One region of the Parabacteroides sp. AF14-59 genome, then DNA from elsewhere that is predicted to be linked to it. Evidence: riboswitches for the same ligand, from Rfam matches in the RefSeq annotation. Region 1 holds a riboswitch; each other region holds the start of a gene.
What was found. A riboswitch is a leader RNA that binds a small molecule or an ion and turns the genes downstream of it on or off. The one in region 1 is predicted to bind cobalamin.

Region 1 (5,922 bases):
CAGCTACCGTAGCTGATGCTGGCATTTGCCGAGAAATCGGCAGATGCCTTTTTCGTTATGATATTGATAACGCCACCCATGACCGAGTGTCCGCTCAGGATAGAAGCCGGACCTTTGATTACTTCTATCGATTCGACAAAAGAAAGATCGCCGAACGGCATTGTGTTTAACAGTGTACGCTCGTCACGGATTCCGTCGATAGCGAATACGGCGTCCGACGTACCACGAATGCTGTACCGCTGGAAAGCACCCAGCTGGTTGCTGCTCAATGTAACCCCCGGCAGGAAACGTACGGCATCTTCCATATTCAGGATATGCTTTCTTTCCAGTGTCTTGCTGTCCAGGCGGGTAACAGTGATAGGAAGGAACTTCAGTGGAACATCCATGTTCAGCAATTGGACCGGTTGTTCCCGTAATGGCGTTGCCTGTTTCTTTTTAGCTGTAATTTCAACATTGCCGACGGTAAAGATCGAGTCGGTGATACTTCTCTGTCCGAACATGAATGACGGACAAGCGATAACCATTGATAAGAGTAAAATTTGCTTTCTCATACTTTTTGTTTAAAAAATCTATTTGCCTTTCTGATAATCCATTTGATCGATAATACGACCCCGGTCAATGACAGGAATGTCCCGCCGAGTAGTAAAGTGTACATAACGATATTCCAGAGTACCGGACGGTCGGTAAGGAATTTGATGTTGAGACTGTGAAGACCGCTGTAAAGTAAACGGCGTAACCGGCCGTCATCGTCTACCCGTCGCTGCATCAGCGTTTCCGGCTGATAGTAATGGCGTGTATGCATTTCATCGTCGACGATGATACGGTAGACCGGCAACTGCGTACGATCTTTCTTGCGTCCGTAATAATCCTGGTCGTATTCCGTAAGTAAATCTAATTTATAGGGGATGCTGTCTCCATACATTTTAACCGCCTCTTTTCGTACCATATCTTCGGTCAGGAGGAAAATCCGGATTGCTGTTGTATCGGTCGCATCGATATTGATTGTTTGCGAATCGGTGGTAAGCCTGTAGTAAGGATACTTTTGCCAGGTTGCCCATTCGATGCTTTTTACACTGTCGACCGCCTCCAGTACTTTCCGGTAATCCAGATGATAGGCAGAGGCGACAAAACGTCCTTCCGATCCGCCCCACGGGATGCGGCGTGACATATCCTGCTTTTCTTTCGGAGCTTTTTTCATCCAGTCGGGAATATCCATTAACGACATCATTCCGCTGAAAGCGAATGTAATGGTGAAAATACCGAAGATCAATCCACTGACATAATGCCATTTGAACCATCTTTTCCTGTAAGGGGAAAATAACTTCTTATGGCGGTTGCGCCAGGCCAGTTGTATGGAAAGGATCAATCCTGCCAGGCACATGATACAACCGATGCCGGAACTCCATTTCACGAAGTTGATCCAGGCAACCTGATTCTGGCGGAGCGATGTGAAGTAAACCCAGTGGGGAATGGCTCCGAGCCACGCCCATAAGCGCTGGTCTTTGTCGGTGAATTGCAGGACGCGCCCTGTTTTTGAAGAAATATAGAGTTCATGGCGGCCATCATCCGCAAATGTATATTTATAGATGGGGAACTCTTCGCGCAACCGTCCGAAAGGAATCCATTGATCCAGCTTATACATCGAATCCACACGCAGGATCGGAGATGAGCACCATTGTGCTGCAGTCCGCTTGATAGTTTCGTCATTTATTGCTTCGACTGGTTGCAGAGAGTCTGCATAGAGTGTTTCGGGCGTATTCTTTCCCCGGAAATGAACCACAGGCCGGTCAAAATACATTTCCATGGAGAGTGAACGGACCTGTGCTGAATCGGGAAGAACGGACAGAAGAGTTTCCATATCCGGCAAATTTCCGTCGATAACCTGTTGCCTTTCTAATTTATCCTGTTGTGATGCTCTGGGAAATGAATGATAGATCATTACTATACCTGAAAGAAACCACATCAGAAATAAGATACTCAGAAGTAATCCGAGTATCTTATGTGTAAGTTTTAGTATTTTTCTGAACATTTAGTTTTGTGCTTGAACTTAGTCCTTTTCAGCAGCGTATTGTTTTTTCTTTTCAGTGATATTGACCATTTTATGTTTGGCCGCAAACCTGGCATGATCGATGAATAGTTTCTGGATGTCCGGATTTTGTCCTAATCCCTGCATAAAGACAGACACCTGGTAACCTTTGCTTTCCAGTTCCTGCTTCATATCGCCTGCTATATCGTTGTTGGCATGGTCGCCTGCTACAAACATAAAAGGCATCAGCAGTACTTTCTTTACACCGCTGGCATCCAGTTTGGCTACCATATCGTCGAAAGAAGGATAGCCTTCTACGGTGGTTACATGGTAATCGGTATATCCTTTGGATTGCAGCATATAATCCATCATGGCATACTGTGCCGTGGCTGGTGTATACGTTCCGTGTCCGACAAGAACCGTCGCGCCTTCTTTGGCTCCGTTCTTTGCTACGGCTGCTATCACATCTTCAAAGTCATGCGGTGTATAAAGCAGCGGGTTGCCGATACGTACCTCTTTGAAATTCTTTTCCAGCGGTGCAATGTCTTTGCGAAGCGATTCCATTTCCACCCCTTCGATAATGTTTGTAGATTGGATGAGGATATGAGTATATCCGTCTGCTTTCAGTTTTTCCAGTGCTTCGACCGGATTCAGTTTTTCGATACCGCGGGCTTTCAGGCGGCGTGCCACGATGCGGGAAGTGTAGGCTTCGCGTACTTCCATGTCTTTGAAGGCTTCTTGCGCTTTCCGGTTGATCGCGTCGATGGTGAGAGCACGGGTGTCGTCATACGTGGTACCGAAATGTACCATTAATAAGGCGGCTTTGTCACCCGGTTGCATGGAGGCCAGCATGTCGGATGCCTTGAAGTTCTCGCCGTCATGTGCCCAGCACATAGGTGCGAGCATACAAGCAATAAGTAATAGTAAATGTTTCATATAATGTAAATTAAAAGGTAACGAACGAATACGACAAGCCACAATACCGGCTGTCGGTAAACATTTTCTTTTATCAAAAAGAGATTGTCCGTATGTTTTATCATTCTCCTGACCCCGGGGGAATACGATATAAATAAACCTTGGCAGGTTTCCTGACTTGCCCGGAAAGCGACCTTCCCATCCTTGTATCGGACAGTGGTGTAAGAATGCTTTCCTTATTATCGGGCTCCACAGTAGCGGGCACTGTTCCGGATTCAAACCGGATTCCCTTTTATACGATTAACGGAATGTTATCGTATCACCAAAGCGGGGACAAAGATAGAAAATTATTTAAAATAAGATGGATTTTATATTCTCTTAATTGAATCGGCCGGAACAACTTCCTTGTGGATACTGTTCCATTTACCACAATAAAACCGGACATATCGTATGTCTTAATATTAACGCCAAACAATTAATATATGGAGTGGTTTGCAGATTTACTCAAACATTATCCGGAACTGGCCATTTTTCTTACACTGGCATTGGGCTTCTGGATCGGTAAATTTAAAATAGGGAAGTTTTCTTTGGGGACAGTTACCAGTGTTCTACTGGTCGGAGTATTGATCGGACAATTGCATATAGAGATCGGTGCACCAATTAAATCGGTATTCTTTCTTTTGTTCCTGTTTGCTGTCGGCTACAGTGTAGGACCACAGTTCTTTCGGGGACTGAAGAAGGAAGGGCTTCCGCAGATGCTTTTTGCAGCATTGATGTGCCTGTTCTGTTTGTTCATTCCTTTCCTTCTTGCCAAACTGATGGGATATAATGCGGGCGAAGCTGCCGGGTTACTGGCCGGTTCACAGACTATTTCGGCCGTATTGGGAGTAGCGGAAGATACGATCAATCAGGGAAGCCTGAGCGATGCTGATAAAACGGCTATGATCAATGTGATGCCGGTGGCTTATGCCGTGTCGTATATTTTCGGTACGGCGGGTTCTGCCTGGATCATGAGTGACGTGGCTCCCCGTCTGCTGGGTGGACTGGCATCCGTGAAAAAGGCTTGTAAAGAACTGGAAGCCAGGATGGGAAATGATGACGAAAGTGAGCAGCCCGGATTTATGCCTGCAGCACGTCCTATCACTTTCCGGGCTTATAAGATAAGCAATGACTGGTTCGGTGCCGGAAAGACCGTACAGGAACTGGAGGATTATCTGGAAGAGCAGGGGCGCCGCTTGTTTGTGGAGCGTGTCCGTATCAATAATGTTATTTATGATGTGAAGCCGGACCTGATGCTCCAGAAAGGAAATGAAGTTGTCTTGAGCGGACGGCGTGAGTTTGTGATCGGTGAGGAAGACTGGATAGGGGATGAAGTGAATGATATCGATTTGCTGGATTTCCCCGCAGAGACATTACCTGTATTGATCTCCCGCAAGAAGTTTGCAGGCATGACGGTGGCACAACTCCGCAAGGAAAAGGTGATGCATGGTGTCAGTATCAAGAGTATCAAACGTGCCGGGATCAGTATTCCGGTATTGGCTGCGACCCGGATCGATCCGGGCGATATGCTCGAACTGGTCGGGACAAAGCTGGAAGTGAATGAGGCGGCTGCTACTTTGGGATACGCCGATCGACCTACGAACCAGACGGATATGATCTTTGTCGGGTTGGGTATCTTTATCGGTGGTATAATCGGTTCGCTGGCTATCCACTTCGGGGATATTCCTGTCAGCCTGAGTACGAGTGGCGGGGCGTTGATTGCCGGGTTGGTATTCGGATGGCTTCGCTCCAAACATCCGACATTCGGACGCATTCCGGAGCCTTCGCTTTGGGTGTTGAATAATGTCGGACTGAATATGTTCATTGCCGTGGTCGGGATTACGGCAGGTCCGAGTTTTGTGACCGGATTTAAGGAAGTAGGGGTGAGCCTGTTTGTTATCGGTGCTTTGGCAACGACTATCCCGTTGATTGCCGGTGTCCTTATGGGACGTTATCTCTTTAAATTCCATCCGGCCATCACTCTTGGCTGTACTTCCGGTGCACGAACGACAACTGCCGCCCTCGGTGCCGTGGAAGATGCGGTGGAGAGCCAGACACCGGCATTAGGTTATACTGTTACCTATGCGGTAGGTAATACTCTTTTAATTATCTGGGGAGTAGTAATCGTGTTGTTGATGTAGGGATAACGGGCCAGTGCCATTACTGTGGCAAGACTCTGCCATGCCTTTGGCACAACTCTGCCATTACTATGGCATAACTCTGCCACTAGAGTGGCACTGGCTTCGGCTTAGGAGAGAACATACTCTTTTCATAAGAGTAAATCTGGTAAAAACAAGCATTAATTATACATTATATATAATATGGAAGATAAAAAGAAAATCGTAGTTACCCGTGAATACGAAAAGAAGATGTCGGAGATCAGTCCATTCGAATTAAAAGATATCCTGATCGACCTGGCCGATGAAAGTGCACGTAAGAGCACACACATCATGTTGAATGCCGGACGCGGCAACCCAAACTGGATCGCCACCACACCCCGCGAAGCCTTTTTCCTGCTTGGTCAGTTCGGCTTGGAAGAATGCCGCCGGGGGACTAAGCTGGAAGATGGAATGGTCGGCCTTGCCGGTGTTCCCCAGAAACCGAGTATTGCCTATCGTTTCCGGGAGTTCCTCGACAAGCACGAGGGAACGCCGGGTTCCAAGCTTTTACGCGATACTTATAATTATATGGTACGTGAAAAAGGTGTCGATGAAAATGATCTTGTCCATGAATGGGCGGAAGGTGTAATAGGTGATCAGTATCCGATCCCCGACCGTATTTTGAAATATACGGAAGTCCTAGTCCGTGACTATCTGGATCAGGCTCTTTGCAACAACCTTCCCCCTGAAGGGAAATTCGACCTGTTTGCTACTGAAGGCGGAACGGCAGCCATGTGTTACATTTTTGATTCCCTGCAACAGAACTTCCTGTTGAATAAAGGA
Region 2 (5,922 bases), on a different contig from region 1:
GAGAAGCGGCCACCGCTATACGGAAGATCCTGTCCGTTGTATTTTACACGGCTGCTGGTTTTACTATTGAGATCGATGATCGTATAATAATGGCTGTAACTATCAATTTCCATTCCAAGTTCATCCTGACGTGCATAAGCAAGCACTTTACCATCACCCAGATATTCGAGAGAAACAAGCTTTCCTGCATTGGTGAAAGCATCGTAACTAGGATCAAAATCTTTCTCACCGGCTTTGATACGAATCAAATGGCTCTTCTCCGTTCCATCTTCATTTTCAGAGAAACCTGCAAGATAAAGATTTCCACTCTCGTCAACCAGCGTACATTTCTGCAACAATTCACCATAAGCACTACCAACCATCTGATGAGCCATCGTATTACGTATATTACTTTCAACGGCCATTGTTTCAGCATTGATCACAGTTGTAAAGAAGAAAGGTGTTGTATCTCCACGTTTGCTTTTCTTACCCAAATAGAAATAAATAAGTTTATTATCGCTTTTACGATAGTTCAGAATACCTGAAGTTGAGAATAATTTATCTCCTTCAGGAAGAGGGATATCAAGAACACCTTCCTTGATAATAGTCATATCGGTCGTATTCAGCTTCGTCCAGATGATTTTATCTCCATCTCCGTTAGAAGCCATGATCACAAGCGTATTATCATCGATCCAGGCATGTGTATATTTACGGGTATCGTACGTATTTGTACCGAATTTCTGCTCCTGGATAACATTGATCTTATTATTCGACAGTGTATATTTGGAAAAACGATCACCCGATACAGGAACCTGATAATAGTATTTCCCTTTGACAATAGTTTCCAAAGACATAACACTATGAACTTCCGTTCCATCTCCTTCAAAGCTGATCATCTGAGAGCCAGCCTTCAAAGAATCGATACTCTTGACAAGAGTCTGTACGTCACGTCCCATACCACCGTGTTTATCCAGAGCAATCCAGATATCGAAGTGATAGGTTTGCGCTTCAGGAGTAGGCTCCGGTTCCGGAGTTGGATCATCATCGTCAGAACAAGCACTAAAAGACAAGGTAAACAATGTCGTTAATAATGCCCAAAATAGTAATTGAAACTTTTTCATTTGATAATTTTTAAATTATTAATTAATGAATAATCTGAATTTAGCGAAGAATGCACGACCGGGTTTCTGGAGTTTGTAATTGTCATAGACCGTAGCATCAAACAGATTACTACATTCCAATGACACATTATAGCGTCTTTTCATCCATGAATAGGTCACATTAAGATTCGATACATTCTGAGTCGGGATACGCGACTTGCTTTCAAGAGCTCCGTATGCTTCCCATGATAAGTAAAACCAATGTATCCATTGCCAGGAATATCCGATGCGAAGGTTATCTTCCTTCTGCGCCAGATTGTGAAATGTATAGCTCACATCAGCATTGCTATACACCCAGGGACGATTAGGCACACGGTTATTATAAGTAGCCGAAGGCTTACCGTCGGTTTTATATTTCTTCTGGTCGCGTGCTTCGTTATAACTACAGTTGACCATTATCTGAAAGCTGTTTTTCCAGTTGTAGCGCATTTCCCCTTCAATACCTTTCACATGTACAGCCGGAATATTCTCGTATTGCATCATACCTTCTTTTTCCGATACGGTTGCCTGAATATAATCGTCGACAAAGCGGAGAAATCCGTTGACCTCATAATAGAAAGAATGACCGTAAGCAGGATACCAGTTACCAAAAAGGCCCAGGTTTATATTATCGCTGCTTTCGGGATGAAGGGCGAGATTGGGATAGATGGTCGTTCCGTTTCCGAGCAGCTCACGCGACAAAGGAAGACGCACACTATGTTCATAAGAAACCTTTCCAGCCAGTGCATCCCAAAATGTATAACGTAGCCCCAAACCGCCTCCCCAATAACTGTTGGAAGAATGTCCTTTGGCATCCTCCGAACCGGTTATCCAGGCAAGATCGTTTTGTCCGATAGAGGTTGCATTTATATAGTCTTTAATAAAAACAGTACTCTCCCATCTTCCGTCGAAAAAAGACTGATTGTAAGTCAATCCGAGAATATGCTTGGTCAGTACATCGTTGGTCGGTTCAAAAGTTTCGTCGACATCATCACGGCGTTTATTTCCGGTACGGTTAAGCAGATAGTTCAGACTGACTGAATGATGCCGGTTGATCGCATAATCGACACCTCCGCGGAAAATAGTCATTGGACGGTTGTAATGACGCATAGAACGTCCACGGCCATTAAGCTCGTTTCGGGATGAGGGAGTAAAATCACCGTTCCAGTCATAGATACGATAAGCAGTATCGACGGTAAGCGACGCGTCCCAGGTATGGGAAAACGATGCGCTCGTATTGATTTTCTCAAACCGTTTTTGATAACGGGCTGATACATTCCAGGCATCGGAATGACGCTCTGCATTACCGATCACCTTTGTCTGGATAGACCCTGTCTGTATTTCTTTATCTATTTTGGAATAAGATCCGGAAACAAAGAAAGCATCTGCCCACGCTTTATCGACAAAGCCTGCTTCCAATTGTCCTAACAAGGAAAAATAATCGTCATGAAACCGTTTACGGTTGACTTCAATATATTTACGGCTATCTTCATCCCATACCTCGACACCTTTCATCTTATAATCATTCTTGGAATAATTGACACCGACGGTCGGCTTGATGATCAATCCGGTCTTCGGTTCTACGAATTGGGCATTCAGGTCAGCTCTATGAGTATGGAAAGAACCTATACCATAAGAAGCATCCAGATAATTCTTTTTTTCCTGACTGGTAATAATATTAATGGCGCCCCCCAGAGCATCCGAACCCAGGCTGGCAGGAACTACCCCTTTATATATTTCCACCCTGTCAATGATATTGACAGGAAGATTTGCCAGCGAGACACCGCTTCCTTTTGTATCCAGAGGCATCCCATCGATAAAGTAACGGACGGAATTGCCTGATAACCCATTAATAGAAAGATCGAAGTCGGAACCGACTCCACCTTCCTCCCTGATCTTTATACCGGTTGTCCGGTTCACGATCTCATTGAGGTTCTTCAATGAGTTGATCTGCGGCTTTATATCGAGGGCATTTACTGAAAAAGCACTTTCTTTGATCTTCTGGGTTTTCGATTTGCCATATACCTCCACCGAATTCAGAGTAACGGAGTTTTCCTCCATTGTAAAATCCACTGTTTTACTTTTACGGAGATCGATCTGGGTCTTTATCGTATTATACCCTAATGAAGTGACAATAACAGTATGTCTTCCCGGAGTTACAGTCAAGGAATAATATCCCCGATCGTTTGTATAAGTACCGACCGTCGTATTCTCCAGGGCAACTGTCACCGAAGAAAGCGGAATACCCTCCTGGTCTTTGACTTCACCGGAAAGAGTCACTTTATTCTGCGCCGACAGATTGGCAGAAAACAAGTAAATAAATAGAAAAAGGACATGTATGAAACCTCTCATTTCATCAAGTTTGTTAACCGTTATTATACTGTATGCTCCCGATGAAATAAAATAGAACACATGAACAGACAAAGCCCCAATAATATAGTGAAAAGCTCTTACTCATATGTTTTCAGCCCTATTTCCCGAAAGCCTTCAACTATTATTCTGGCAGGTCTTCTGACTTACTCCATCTTTGAACGTCCTTCCCATTCATTGCGAACAGTGGATTGAGTCGTGTTCAAAGACTTTGGCGGAGCTTACAGCAGCGGGTCTGTTCAGGATTTTCACCTGATTCCCTTTTCATCACTCTTCCGTAGAAATGGAATCGTGACACCAAAATTCGGGTACAAAGGTAAAGATTATTTTTAAACGGTAAGCTATTTTTTATAAATGATCGCTGATTTGTACGAATGGAACAAACTATTCTTTACTTTTGTCTGCAGAAACAATTACATAGCAAACATTTAATAATATGAGCAATTCATTTAAGCCGGCAACTTTGTGTGTACAAGGTGGTTGGCAACCGAAAAAGGGAGAACCGCGCGTACTTCCAATCTATCAAAGTACTACCTTCAAGTATGAAACCAGCGAACAGATGGCGAAATTATTCGACCTGGAAGAGAGCGGCTATTTCTATACCCGCCTGCAAAACCCGACCAACGATGCTGTTGCCAGTAAGATAGCAGCTCTGGAAGGTGGTGTTGCAGCCATGTTGACTTCATCCGGACAGGCAGCTAACTTCTTTGCCTGTTTCAATATCTGCGAAGCCGGCGATCATATCGTAAGTGCTACCGGTATTTATGGAGGTACATACAATTTATTGTCCGTCACGTTAAAGAAACTGGGTATCGAATGTACTTTCATCGATCAGGATGCCAGTGAAGAAGAGATCAGTAAGGCATTCCGTCCGAATACAAAGTTATTGTTCGGCGAAACGATTTCCAATCCGGGAGTAATGGTACTGGATATCGAAAAGTTCGCTCATATCGCCCATAAACATGGGGTACCATTGATCGTCGATAATACGTTTGCCACACCGATCAACTGCCGTCCGTTCGAATGGGGAGCAGATATCGTAACCCATTCTACAACTAAATATATGGATGGACATGCAACTGCTGTTGGAGGCTGTATCGTCGATAGCGGTAACTTCGATTGGGAAGCACATGCCGACAAATATCCGGGCCTTTGCCAGCCGGACGAGTCTTATCACGGATTGACTTATACAAAGACATTCGGTAAGATGGCGTATATCACCAAAGCGACCAGCCAGTTGATGCGTGACCTGGGATCTATCCAGTCTCCACAGAATGCATTCTTGCTGAACTTAGGTTTGGAGACTTTACATCTGCGCATGCCACAGCATTGTAAAAATGCGTTGGCTGTTGCTAAATGGCTTCAGAATTGCGACAAAGTAGCCTGGGTGAACTATCCGGATCTGGAAGGTAATAAGTATTATGAGTTGACAAAGAAATATCTGCCGAACGGTTCATGCGGTGTGCTGTCATTCGGATTGAAAGGCGGACGCGATGTTTCCATTAAGTTTATGGATAGCCTGAAACTGGCTGCTATCGTTACCCATGTAGCAGATGCCCGTACTTGTGTGCTTCACCCGGCAAGCCATACGCACCGTCAGTTGACAGACGAACAGTTGAAGGAAGCTGGTATTGCTCCTGACCTGATCCGTTTCTCTGTCGGCATCGAAAGTGCAGACGATATCATTGCAGATATCGAGCAGGCATTGAATCAGTAAAAGCCCCCAAGTAAAACAAAGAATCGTTTTGTATAGAAGACGATTTTAACAAAGAATCGTCTTCTATACAAAACGATTTCTTATCTTTGTAACATCTCACCCCTATTATGGTCGCTATACATCTATATAAACAATATGGCAACAAAGTTTATTTCTACAACCAGAATATAGAGGTTGATTTCATTATTCCGGAAATAGAGACAGCCTATCAGGTAAGTTACTCCCTGCAAGATGAAGCCACTTATCAACGGGAAGTAGAAGGTCTGATCAAATTAAACAATGTTTATCCTTTAAAAAGGATGTATATTATAACCAAAGACGAAGAGAGAACTATTACACATGAAAATGGCACTACCATACATGTGATTCCTATCTGGAAATGGCTATTGCTGCCATAAACAGACTTGGTTCAGGTCGAAATCCTATTAAACATAATGAACTCCGTTTCCGGGAGCTATTCAAAAACAAAACCCCGATGGTAACAAATACCGCCGGGGTTGTTTTTTATCCATTTTCTCTCTTCGCAGGGATATTCACGGATGAACTTTATTTTATTTTTATTACTAAAATTACGCTTCCAATCTGTTCACCTTCACAGGCTACTCACCCTTCCCCAAAAGGGGAAGAGCAGAGAAGCTTTTTCTATTTAATTATTCTTTATTCTTATTTTACGATTGCTTTAACAGCTGCTTCACCTTCAACAGCTACAACTACGAT
Region 3 (5,922 bases), on a different contig from region 1:
CTTCCATATTTGCGGAACAGATAATAAACACCTCCCAATACCAAAACAATAATCAAGACACCGACCCATCCCCAGATCATCGGGGTCTTCACAGAAATACGGAAATCGGCTGTAGCATTCACCTCCGGAGTTTTGGCCTCCATCTTCGTCACATAATCGCCGGGAAGCGCTTTTTTAGAAGCCTTTACGGTAGCAATCACACTGGTTGTCTGTCCGGCTCCCAGCTTTACCACTTTGGCAGGATCGAAGGTCACCTCCCAGTCGACCGGTTTACTTGCAGAAAGCTGCACATCCTTCAACTCTGCCGAACCTGTATTCTTAACAACCAGATCGATCTTTTTTGTTTCTCCCGCTGTGATATCGGAACTAAGCAAACCTCTTGGTGTGGATAGCTCCATTTCGTATGAACCCGTTATCACAACCTCCAGATCCAGATCGGCAGAAGTGGAGCCGGTAGAAGCATGAACAGGAATTTTGTAGCTACCGGCAGCAACATTAGCCGGAGGATTGATATCGATCGTTATATTTTGAGTAGCATTCGGTTCAACCTGCGCAGATGTCGCCTGCTTATAATTTGGTTTGAATACCACATTCCAACCTCTTTCTACTTCAGCCGTCAGGGCATAAAGCTGTTGTTCCGCAGTACGGTTCTTGATCGTTGCATTAAAGGTAAAAGTAGATTTGGAGTTACCCTCCATATTCGGCTGAGTTGTTGTAAAATCAGTCTGATAAGTTCCCTGCTTGGAAACGGTAATCGTAAGCGGAAGCTTAGCCATACCATCGGCCGAAACCGTAAAATTATAAGTTCCCTTATTCACTTTCACCGGCACTTCCACTTTCAGGGAAAAATTCTTCTTCTCATCAGGAAGGACCGAAAGCTGGCTGATCGAATATCCCCCGGACTTTACTTCATAACTCCATCCCCGAGGCATTCCCTCGACAGAGATAGTCGCGTTTTTCACTTCGTCACTCTTGTTAATGACGTCAATACTGTAATCGATCGACTCCCCCGGCGGAACCGCTATTTTTGTATAGGGAGTGTACAACATCACGCTCTTTTCAGAATCACCAGCGTGGACTTTACTACAAGGGATTATTCCCAATAACAGTACAAATAATAGGTTTAAACAGTTAATTTGCATTTTCATAATGATTTTTATAGAGTATACAAAAATGATTACTTATTAGCCGGGGGCAAATATATATACTGAGAGTATTAGATACTTTTAAAAGAATTAAAAAAAAGCTATCATAAAAGTTCCCCCCTTTCCTATCCGGTAAATCTCTGTCATGAATGCGATAACAAACGAACTTTTCCTTATACATTATATATAGACACCCCCCAAAGAAGCCATTTGTATGCTAAACAGACCGAATTATTCTGCAAATGTAACATTGAAATAAAATATTTTTGTGTAAGTTTGCGAGCGCTAAGAAAGACATTTTATACAGAAATTTAAATACAAGAGTTATGCAATCAATTGACAATTTCAATTTTGCCGGCAAAAAGGCATTTGTTAGAGTTGACTTCAACGTTCCATTGGACGAAAACTTCAACATCACAGACGACACTCGTATTCGTGCCGCTCTTCCTACACTTAAGAAGATCCTGGCAGACGGTGGCAGCGTAATCATAGGTTCTCACCTGGGCCGTCCGAAAGGCGTTACTGATAAATTTTCACTGAAACATATTTTGGGTCGTGTATCTGAATTACTGGGCGTAGAAGTTCAGTTTGCTAACGACTGTATTGGTGAAGAAGCTGGCGCTAAGGCTGCTGCTCTGCAACCGGGCGAAGCTTTATTGCTGGAAAACCTTCGTTTCTATGCAGAAGAAGAAGGCAAACCAAGAGGTTTGGCAGAAGATGCAACAGACGACGAAAAGAAAGCTGCTAAAAAAGCAGTAAAAGAAAGCCAGAAAGAATTTACAAAGAGATTGGCTTCTTATGCAGATTGCTATGTAAACGATGCATTCGGTACTGCTCACCGTGCTCATGCTTCTACAGCTCTGATTGCTGATTACTTCGATGCTGACCACAAGATGTTCGGTTACCTGATGGAAAAAGAAGTAAAAGCTGTAGAAAAAGTAATGAACGACATCGCTCGTCCGTTTACTGCTATCATGGGTGGTTCTAAAGTTTCTTCTAAGATCGAAATCATCGAAAACCTGTTGAACAAGGTAGACAATCTGATCGTAACAGGTGGTATGACTTATACTTTCACAAAGGCTATGGGCGGTAAGATCGGTAACTCTATCGTTGAAGACGATAAGTTGGATCTGGCTCTTGACCTGATGAAGAAAGCAAAAGAAAAAGGTGTAAACCTTGTATTGGCTGTCGACGCTAAGATTGCTGACGCTTTCAGCAACGACGCAAATACAAAATATGCTAATGTTAACGAAATTCCTGACGGATGGGAAGGTCTTGACATCGGTCCTAAGACTATCGAAATCTACGCTGATGTTATCAAGAAGTCTAAGACTATCCTTTGGAACGGTCCGACAGGCGTATTTGAATTCGAAAACTTCACTGACGGTTCTCGTGCAGTAGGTAACGCTATCGTTGAAGCTACTAAGAACGGTGCATTCTCTCTTGTTGGTGGTGGCGACTCTGTTGCTTGCGTTAACAAGTTCGGTATTGCAAGCGAAGTTTCTTACGTATCTACAGGTGGTGGTGCTTTACTGGAAGCTATCGAAGGCAAAGTTCTGCCGGGTATCGCTGCTGTTAAAGGCGAACCGTACAAATAATTTCAGATATTGTTTATAATATCCTAATTAAATATAAAACTCCGGTGAAGTGATTTCACCGGAGTTTCTTGTTTTATAATCACTACCTCATAATATCCCATCCGGGATATATTACGGAAGAATAACATAGCCATATATGTCTCCTTGCAATATTGAATTAATTCATATCTTTGTTATCGACAATGGTTTCCGAATCACAATTCAGTGAGGAAGATTAAAAGGGAATCCTGTGAAAATCAGGGACTATCCCCGTAGCTGTAAGTTTTATTCCTGCAAAGGAAAAATGTTGTAACCTCTGTATACCACTGGTCTCAGACCGGGAAGGTGTTACAACAGAAACAAGTCAGAAGACCTGCCATTTCAATCAGACAGAATCCAGCGCTTTCGGGTGAAAAGCAGTGGTATGAATCCTTTATAAGATCCATTTATCACTTTATCTCCGGGAATCATTGCGGAACTGCATGAACAGAAGTATTGTTTAATCTTAAATAAAAAGTATGATCAGCACGGAGATTTTTATTGTCAAGAGAGATGGTAAAAAAGAAGTATTCTCACTTGACAAAATCAAAAATGCAATAGCTAAAGCATTTTTATCAGTAGGTAGTTTCGCTACCCAGGAAGTAATAACCAATATCCTCAGCCGCATCAGTGTCAGCGAAGGGACAAGTGTGGAAGATATTCAGAACCAGGTGGAAGTTGCTTTGATGGCAGAACATTATTATGCGGTAGCAAAGTCATATATGCTATACCGGCAGAAACATCTGGAAGATCGGGAAGTTAGGGATAAACTGCGCTTTCTACTGGATTATTGTGATGCATCCAATCCGGCTACCGGAAGTAAATACGACGCTAATGCCAATGTAGAGAATAAAAATATCGCCACACTGATAGGTGAGTTACCGAAATCGAACTTTATCCGCCTGAACCGCCGCCTGCTGACAGACCGGTTGAAAGATATGTACGGAAAAGAAGTATCGGACCGTTACCTGGAACTGCTGAATCACCATTTCATTTATAAGAATGATGAAACGAACCTTGCCAACTATTGTGCCAGTATAACCATGTATCCTTGGCTGATAAGCGGTACAGCTTCCGTGGGAGGCAACTCTACAGCCCCAACCAATCTGAAATCTTTCTGTGGTGGTTTCATCAATATGGTATTCATTGTTTCAAGCATGTTGAGCGGTGCATGTGCAACTCCCGAGTTTCTGATGTATATGAATTATTTCGTCGGATTGGAGTATGGAAAAGATTATTACCGGCACGCTGATGATGTGGTAGACTCGTCCAGTAAACAACGTACAATAGACAAAATGATTACAGACTGTTTCGAACAAATAGTCTATTCCATCAACCAGCCGACCGGTGCCAGAAACTTCCAGGCTGTATTTTGGAACATTGCCTATTATGACAAATATTATTTCAACAGTCTTTTCGAGAATTTTGTATTCCCTGACGGCAACAAGCCCGACTGGGATTCGTTAAACTGGTTGCAAAAGCGGTTCATGAAATGGTTCAACAAAGAACGTACCCGCAACGTCCTGACCTTCCCGGTCGAGACTATGGCGCTCCTGTCGAAAGATGGAGATGTACTCGATAAGGAATACGGGGATTTTACGGCCGAGATGTATGCCGAAGGACATTCCTTCTTCACTTACATGAGCGATAATGCCGATTCGTTAAGCAGTTGTTGCCGTTTGCGCAACGAGATACAGGACAACGGTTTCAGTTATACGCTGGGAGCCGGAGGGGTATCTACCGGTTCTAAAAGCGTATTGACAATCAACCTGAACCGTTGTATACAACATGCTGTGAAGTCCGGTATACTTTATCCGTTCTTTCTGGAAGAGGTAATCGATCTCGTACATAAAGTCCAGTTGGCCTACAACGAGAATCTGAAACAGTTACAATCCAAAGGCATGCTCCCCCTGTTCGATGCCGGTTATATTAATATGAACCGCCAGTATCTTACGATCGGGGTGAACGGATTGGTAGAAGCTGCCCAGTTTATGGGTATCGAAATCAATGACAACCCTAAATATGAAACTTTTGTACAAGAAATACTCGGCATGGTAGAAAAATACAACAAAAAGTACCGTAATAAAGAGGTCTTGTTCAACTGCGAAATGATTCCTGCCGAAAATGTAGGAGTAAAACATGCTAAATGGGACAGAGAAGCGGGGTATCAGACATTCCGCGATTGTTATAACAGCTATTTCTATATCGTGGAAGACACGACACTCAACGTTGTCGACAAGTTCCGTATCCATGGCCGACGTTATATCGAGCATCTGACCGGTGGTTCGGCACTACACATGAATCTGGAAGAACATCTGAGCAAAGAACAATACCGCCAGTTACTACGTGTCTCAGCTATAGAAGGTTGTAATTATTTTACATTCAACATTCCTAATACCATTTGTAACGATTGCAACCATATCGACAAACGCTATTTGAAAGAATGTCCCAAATGCCACAGCCAGAATGTGGATTATCTGACCCGCGTTATCGGTTATATGAAACGTATCAGTAATTTCTCACAACCCCGGCAGAAGGAAGCTCATATCAGACATTATGCTACGTTACACTGATTACGATATTGTCTTTCAGGAAGTACCGGACGAGATAACGTTGGCGATCAACATATCTAACTGTCCCAACCGATGCAAAGGTTGTCATAGCCCCTATTTACTAAAAGATATCGGCGAACCACTGACAGAAGAAAACCTTACCGTACTTCTCAGAAAGTACGGTAAGGCTATTACCTGTGTCTGCTTCATGGGCGGAGATGCTTCACCTGCAGATATAGAACAATTAGCAGAATATCTGCATCGTCAGACTGTCGCTCCGGTAAAAGTCGGATGGTATTCGGGAAAGTCCGAACTGTCTCCGGCTATTGATCTGGATTTCTTTGAATACATCAAACTAGGTCCCTATATAGAACACCTGGGAGGACTGAAATCACCCGCAACAAACCAACGTTTCTACCGTATCGAGAACGGAGTGATGAAAGATATCACTTACCGATTCTTTTCTACAGCTAAATAACAGACGGCTAGAATCGGACCGGTTTACCGCTTTTAGCACTCTTTATGGCAGATTCAAGAATCTCCACAACAACCAGGTTGTTCTCCAGCGAAGACAAATCGGTGGGAGCAACCTGGATTTCTTTACGAACG
Region 4 (5,922 bases), on a different contig from region 1:
GGGGAAACTATTATGCAGCGATCCGGACTACTAACATGTTTCTGGAGAATCATCAAAAAGATTTTGAGAATATAGAATGGAATGATGATTATGCGCTTTTAATGAAACAGTATCAGTATTATCCTTATGAAGCTCGTTTTTTACGTGCATTCTACTATTTTGAGTTGGCAAAGCGTTATAAAAATGTTCCTCTGATAACGGACTGTCTGGAATTGGAAGACGCGAATAAGGTGACACCCGCAGATTTTGAAAAAGTAATCGGGTTTATTGTCAGCGAATGTAATGAGATTGCCGATAAATTACCGGTATCATACAAAGATATGCCGGGAGCTGAAACCGGCCGTATCACGCAGGGAGCCGTCATGGCACTGAAATCGAGAGTATTGCTGTATGCAGCCAGCCCGTTATATGCGGGAGCTGTCAGTCAGGAGAAATGGGTGGAAGCGGCAAAAGCAGCTAAGCAATTGATTGACAAATCTGAATCTGAAGGGTGGTATCAATTGGTTGATGAAAGTAGCTGGAATAATTTGTCTTCAAAAGAATTGATCCTGGAAACCCGGCAGGGTAATTCCAACAATTTTGAGAAGCTGAATTTCCCGATAGGATACGAAGGGGGAAACTCGGGAACCTGCCCTTCACAAAATCTGGTAGATGCCTTTGAAATGAGTGACGGCAGCCGGTTCGACTGGAAGAATCCGGAGCATGTCAGTAACATATATAATCCGGAAAAAAGAGACTCTCGTTTGTTCAAGACCGTGTTATATAATGGATCGACTTTCAAGAATGCAACGGTTGAAACATTCATCGGTGGTAAAAACGGGACTCCTATCGACGGGGCGACTCCTACTGGCTATTATTTGAAAAAGTATGTGTTGGAGTCTATTAGCCTGGATCCGAACAATACAACGACCGGCCGCCATGTCTGGGTCCTTTTCAGATATGCAGAGGTATTGCTCAATTATGCGGAAGCGTTGTATGAGGCGTATGGTAATCCGGATTATACGGATAATACATTTACTTTATCGCCTCGTGCAGCCATCGATCAGGTCAGGACGCGTGCCGGTATGCCGGGTGTTGCTACGGATAACTTCCGGGAAAGGATACGGAACGAACGTCAGGTAGAACTGGCTTTCGAAGATCATCGCTTCTGGGATGTCAGAAGATGGAAGATCGCTGATCAGACGATGGATATTTATGGGGTAAAAATAGAAAAGAAAGGGAATGATTTGATTTACACTCGTCAACTCGTCGATCAGCGGACCTGGAATGACAGAATGTATTTATATCCTATTTCGAATGCTGAATTATTTAAAAATACACTATTGAATCAAAATCCGGATTGGTAAAATGATAAGTTTAGGGATGTATTAAAGTCCTGTTATCAGGGTTCCTTAACATGGACTTTTTACATCCCCTTTTGAATATTGGTTAACAAATAAATTAATTAGAGATGAAAATATGCACTTTGCTTTTGGCTTTATTGCTATGTGCCTGTAGTCCTGTTTCGCGGACATTTTATATGGATAGTCTGACGGGTGATGATAGCAACACAGGAAATTCACCTTCAACCGCCTGGAAGAGTTTGAAAAAACTGAATGAACAGATGTTCGAACCGGGTGACCGTATCTTGTTCAAATCGGGTACGGAATACATAGGACAGTTTGAACCGAAAGGTAGTGGTAGTAAAGAAATGCCTGTCATTGTCAGTAGTTATGAAGAAGGCAAAAAGCCCGTTTTACATGGTAACGGGCTCAAGCAACACACAGTGTTGCTTGAAGGTCTCGAATATTGGGAGGTTAATAATCTGGAGATAACAAATAAAGGGGAAAAACCGGATCCGGGCAGAAACGGAGTGATTATTTACGCCTGGGATAAAGGAGATGTTCACCATATCCATTTAAAGAACCTGACTGTTCATGATGTGAACGGTAGTTGTATTAAGAATGAAGGAGCAGGAAACGGTATTTACTGGCATAACGGTGGAGAAGAAGTACCGACCCGTTTTGTCGATTTACTGATTGAGAACTGCCATATCTATCGTTGTCATCGAAATGGCATTACCGGAAATGGAAATTCAGGTCGTGATAAATGGTTCCCGAGTTTGAATGTCGTTATCCGGGGGAATCTGATCGAACAAGTTCCGGGGGATGGGATTGTCCCGATCGCTTGTGATGGTGCATTGGTCGAACATAATGTGGTGAGGGACAGTCCTGATCTGTTAAGGATTGAAGATGCCGCAGCCGGGATATGGCCGTGGAGTTGTGATAATACAATTATCCAGTTCAACGAAGTAAGCGGTCAGTTTGCCAAGTGGGATGCACAAGGATTCGATTCGGATTACAACTGTCGTAATACGCTTATCCAGTATAACTTCAGCCACGATAATGCCGGAGGTTTTGTGATGGTTTGTAATGAAGGTAACTCTTTGGGAGAGCCGTATAATATAGGTACAGAAAATACGATTATCCGCCACAATGTAAGTATTAATGACGGTTTGCGTCCGTATCCGACTCGTCCGGGTTGGTTCTCTCCGGTAATCCATATTTCCGGACCGGCTAAACAGACGGCTATTGAGGATAACGTAATCGTTATCATGAAAAAGCCTTCTCCCGATATAGATCGTTCAGTGCTCGTGATGGATAACTGGGGTGGTCCCTGGGCGGAGAATACGGTTTTCAAGCGGAATATCTTCTATATCATGAACGATGAACTGCAATATAAGTTTGTGACAGGTAATAGCATTAATACCAAATTTGAAGGTAACACTTATTATGGCAATTTTATCGACAGGCCTGAAGATTCTTCCGCTGTTGAAAAAGAATTAGATTTACTATCCAGCTTTCCATTCCATAAGGAGTTTCCCGAATATTTGCGGGAGAAAGTGTTGGATCGATTGAAACAAAGCACCGATCAGGCTAAAATAGAATAGTCTCTAACGAAAATAGGCATTCGTTGTGATAATCCGAAAAAACTCTCTATATTTGCGGCATGCATTGTTCCTGGCCTGTATTCGCAGGAAAGGATTAAAAGGGAATCGGGTGAAAATCCCGGACAGTCCCGCTGCTGTAAGCTTCATAACGGATAAGGCAACACTCATGCCACTGACGAAGGAGTTGACAGATAACAGTGGACAGTGGACAGTTTAACTGTCAATTGTCAACTATCAACTGTCAACTGACAAAAGTTGGGAAGGCGCCCGATCCGGAAGTAAGTCAGAAGACCTGCAAGGCATATTATTTCGACGGCTTCGAGGAAAGGCCGGAAGAGAACAAAAGGCAATTCTGCCTCTATATTCTTACTCCCGTTCATCCTGTCGTTGTCCTGGTGTATTTGTTTTTAATTATTTTGCCATAATAATTAGGAAAAGAGGCATGGATCGGTTTGCGGGATGAGCTCCGTGTCCGGTGCATGCTTTTCTTTTTAATGAATGAACAGTAAGGCTGGAATACTTGTTTATTATTGGAAAAGTATGTTTATTTGCAAACAGTAATTAATTAACAACAGGCAATATGAAAAAGGTTACAGGTTTAGTTTTGATTATTTTGATGGCATTCATAGCCGTACCGGCCAAGTCCCAGCTGAAGTTTGGGGTGAAAGGCGGTTTAAACATATCGTCCGTTCATCTGAATTCCGATATACTGAAAGCGGATAACGTGACAGGTTTCCAGATCGGTCCGATGATCGAAACAACGATTCCTCTGGTCGGAATAGGATTGGATGCAGCGATCCTTTATTCACAGAAAGGAGTAGATATGAAAGCGGAAGGATCGGCCTCTTCAACAAGTATGAAAACAGATTATCTCGATATACCGGTAAATCTGAAATGGAAATTCGGTATTCCTCTTGTCAAAGCCTATCTTTCTGCCGGTCCGTATGTCGGTTTCCGTGTAGGAGGGGATAAAATATGGGATGTTTTAGGAGATCAGATAAAAGCGAAAAACTTTAGTGCAGGCCTTAACTTCGGTGTAGGTGCGGAACTGATCAGTCATTTGCAGATCGGTGTAAATTACGGTTTGGGACTAACCGATAACTATAGTTCTGAGAAATTCGACCTGAATGCCAAGAACCGCGGATGGTCTATTACAGCTGCCATTTTGTTTTGATAACAGACATAAGATATGAAGGGCCGGGCTTTAACAGTCCGGCCTTTTTTGTTACTTTTGGCATCGTAAATGAAATATGCAGATGTCATACTACCCCTGCCGCTGGAAAATAGCTATACTTATAGCATTCCTGCGGACCTGGAGGCTGCCGTAACTCCCGGTTGCCGGGTCATTGTTCATTTCGGTAAGAAACGTTATTACACAGCGATTGTCATGGATGTGCATGAACGTAGGCCGAATACGGATTTTGAAACAAAAGAGATCTATGCCTTGCTGGATGCAAGTCCCGTGTTGCGCAGGCCGCAACTTCGTTTCTGGAAATGGATAGCCTCTTATTATTTGTGTAAACTGGGAGATGTTTATAAAGCAGCCTTACCTTCCGGGTTAAAACTGGAAAGTGAAACGGCTGTGACTTATAATGCTGATTTTGAGGCAGACGGTCCTTTGCGCCCCAATGAACAAGCAGTACTGGATGCCTTCAAAGGTGTACTCAAATTAACTGTATCGGAACTGGAGAAAAGAACCGGATTGCGTAATGTTGTACCGGTTGTGGCTTCTTTGATGGCTCGTGGAGCTGTTGAAGTCAGCGAAGAAATGAAACGAGGGTTTGTTCCGAAAATGCAGACATTTATCCGGTTGTCGCAGGAATATGCTACTGAGGAACGTTTACAGGAGGTTTTTGCCGATTTTAAGCGGGCAAAAAAACAGGAACTTTTGCTGGTTTGTTTTCTCGATTTAAGTCATGCTTTAAACCCTGCTCTGAGTAAGGAGGTTTCAAGAAAAGAATTGCTGGAGCACAGTGGCTGTTCATCTGCTATATTGGAAGGTTTGCTGAAACGAGGAGTCCTGGAGAGTTATGAGAAAGAAGTCGGACGTTTGCAAGTCCCGGTATGCCGGTTGCAGTCGCTTAGTTTGCTAAGTCCGGCACAGGAAAAAGCCTATAACGAGATACATGATACTTTTACTTCCAAAGAGGTTTGTTTGCTTCATGGAGTTACTTCGAGCGGAAAGACTGAAATCTATGTCCGTCTGATCGATGAGGTGTTGAAGATGGGCCGGCAAGTTTTGTATATGCTTCCGGAGATCGCTATAACGACCCAGATCACGGAGCGGTTGGCTAAGTTGTTCGGAGACAAGTTGCTGGTATATCATTCCAAATTTTCCGACAATGAACGTGTGGAGGTTTGGAATAAGCTGCTTCATGGGGGAGAACCGATGGTCGTACTGGGAGTACGTTCCTCTCTTTTTCTTCCGTTCAAGGACCTGGGGCTGATCATTGTGGATGAGGAACATGAGAATACCTATAAACAACAAGACCCGGCACCACGTTACCATGCCCGTAATGCTGCTATCGTATTGGCGGGGATGCACGGGGCAAAGACATTGTTGGGGTCTGCGACCCCTTCGATCGACTCTTATTTCAATGCAACGACCGGTAAATATGGATTGGTAGAACTGACTTCCCGTTTCGGTGATTGCCTGATGCCGGAGATCATAACTGCCGATATAAAAGAACTGAAGCGTAAAAAGATCATGAAAGATACGCTTTTCTCTCCTTTGCTGGTTGAAAAGGTAAATGCGGCGCTTGCTCGTGGCGAACAGGCTATCCTGTTCCAGAACCGGCGTGGGTTCGCTCCGATGATCGAATGTAAGAGTTGCGGCTGGGTCCCTCATTGTGTGAATTGTGATGTCAGCCTGACCTATCATAAATACCATAATCAACTGGTCTGCCATTATTGCGGATATACTATTCAGTTACCGCCGCATTGTCCGGAATGTCAGAGTGCTGAGTTAAAAATGATGGGATTCGGTACGGAAA

Region 2: linked by a shared signal. The riboswitch ahead of DWW23_RS18265 (TonB-dependent receptor) and the one ahead of DWW23_RS07365 (sirohydrochlorin cobaltochelatase) in region 1 are both predicted to bind cobalamin.
Region 3: linked by a shared signal. The riboswitch ahead of nrdD (anaerobic ribonucleoside-triphosphate reductase) and the one ahead of DWW23_RS07365 (sirohydrochlorin cobaltochelatase) in region 1 are both predicted to bind cobalamin.
Region 4: linked by a shared signal. The riboswitch ahead of DWW23_RS22315 (porin family protein) and the one ahead of DWW23_RS07365 (sirohydrochlorin cobaltochelatase) in region 1 are both predicted to bind cobalamin.

What each region holds. Positions count from the first base shown of each region.
Region 1 is NZ_QUHH01000005.1:24,714-30,635, forward strand. Features, by position in the region: gene DWW23_RS07355 (TonB-dependent siderophore receptor) at 1-551, opposite strand, end outside; gene DWW23_RS07360 (PepSY domain-containing protein) at 548-2,029, opposite strand; gene DWW23_RS07365 (sirohydrochlorin cobaltochelatase) at 2,048-2,962, opposite strand; cobalamin riboswitch at 3,087-3,283, opposite strand; gene aspT (aspartate-alanine antiporter) at 3,424-5,121, shown strand; gene DWW23_RS07375 (bifunctional aspartate transaminase/aspartate 4-decarboxylase) at 5,302-5,922, shown strand, end outside.
Region 2 is NZ_QUHH01000018.1:117,229-123,150, reverse strand. Features, by position in the region: gene DWW23_RS18270 (hypothetical protein) at 1-1,100, opposite strand, end outside; gene DWW23_RS18265 (TonB-dependent receptor) at 1,119-3,470, opposite strand; cobalamin riboswitch at 3,602-3,805, opposite strand; gene DWW23_RS18260 (O-acetylhomoserine aminocarboxypropyltransferase/cysteine synthase family protein) at 3,925-5,205, shown strand; gene DWW23_RS18255 (hypothetical protein) at 5,313-5,603, shown strand; gene DWW23_RS18250 (DUF6383 domain-containing protein) at 5,869-5,922, opposite strand, start outside.
Region 3 is NZ_QUHH01000004.1:270,179-276,100, reverse strand. Features, by position in the region: gene DWW23_RS06960 (NEW3 domain-containing protein) at 1-1,148, opposite strand, end outside; gene pgk (phosphoglycerate kinase) at 1,472-2,743, shown strand; cobalamin riboswitch at 2,910-3,118, shown strand; gene nrdD (anaerobic ribonucleoside-triphosphate reductase) at 3,241-5,334, shown strand; gene nrdG (anaerobic ribonucleoside-triphosphate reductase activating protein) at 5,318-5,791, shown strand; gene DWW23_RS06940 (Gfo/Idh/MocA family protein) at 5,799-5,922, opposite strand, start outside.
Region 4 is NZ_QUHH01000028.1:54,746-60,667, reverse strand. Features, by position in the region: gene DWW23_RS22325 (RagB/SusD family nutrient uptake outer membrane protein) at 1-1,346, shown strand, start outside; gene DWW23_RS22320 (right-handed parallel beta-helix repeat-containing protein) at 1,451-2,929, shown strand; cobalamin riboswitch at 2,977-3,244, shown strand; gene DWW23_RS22315 (porin family protein) at 3,510-4,103, shown strand; gene priA (primosomal protein N') at 4,173-5,922, shown strand, end outside.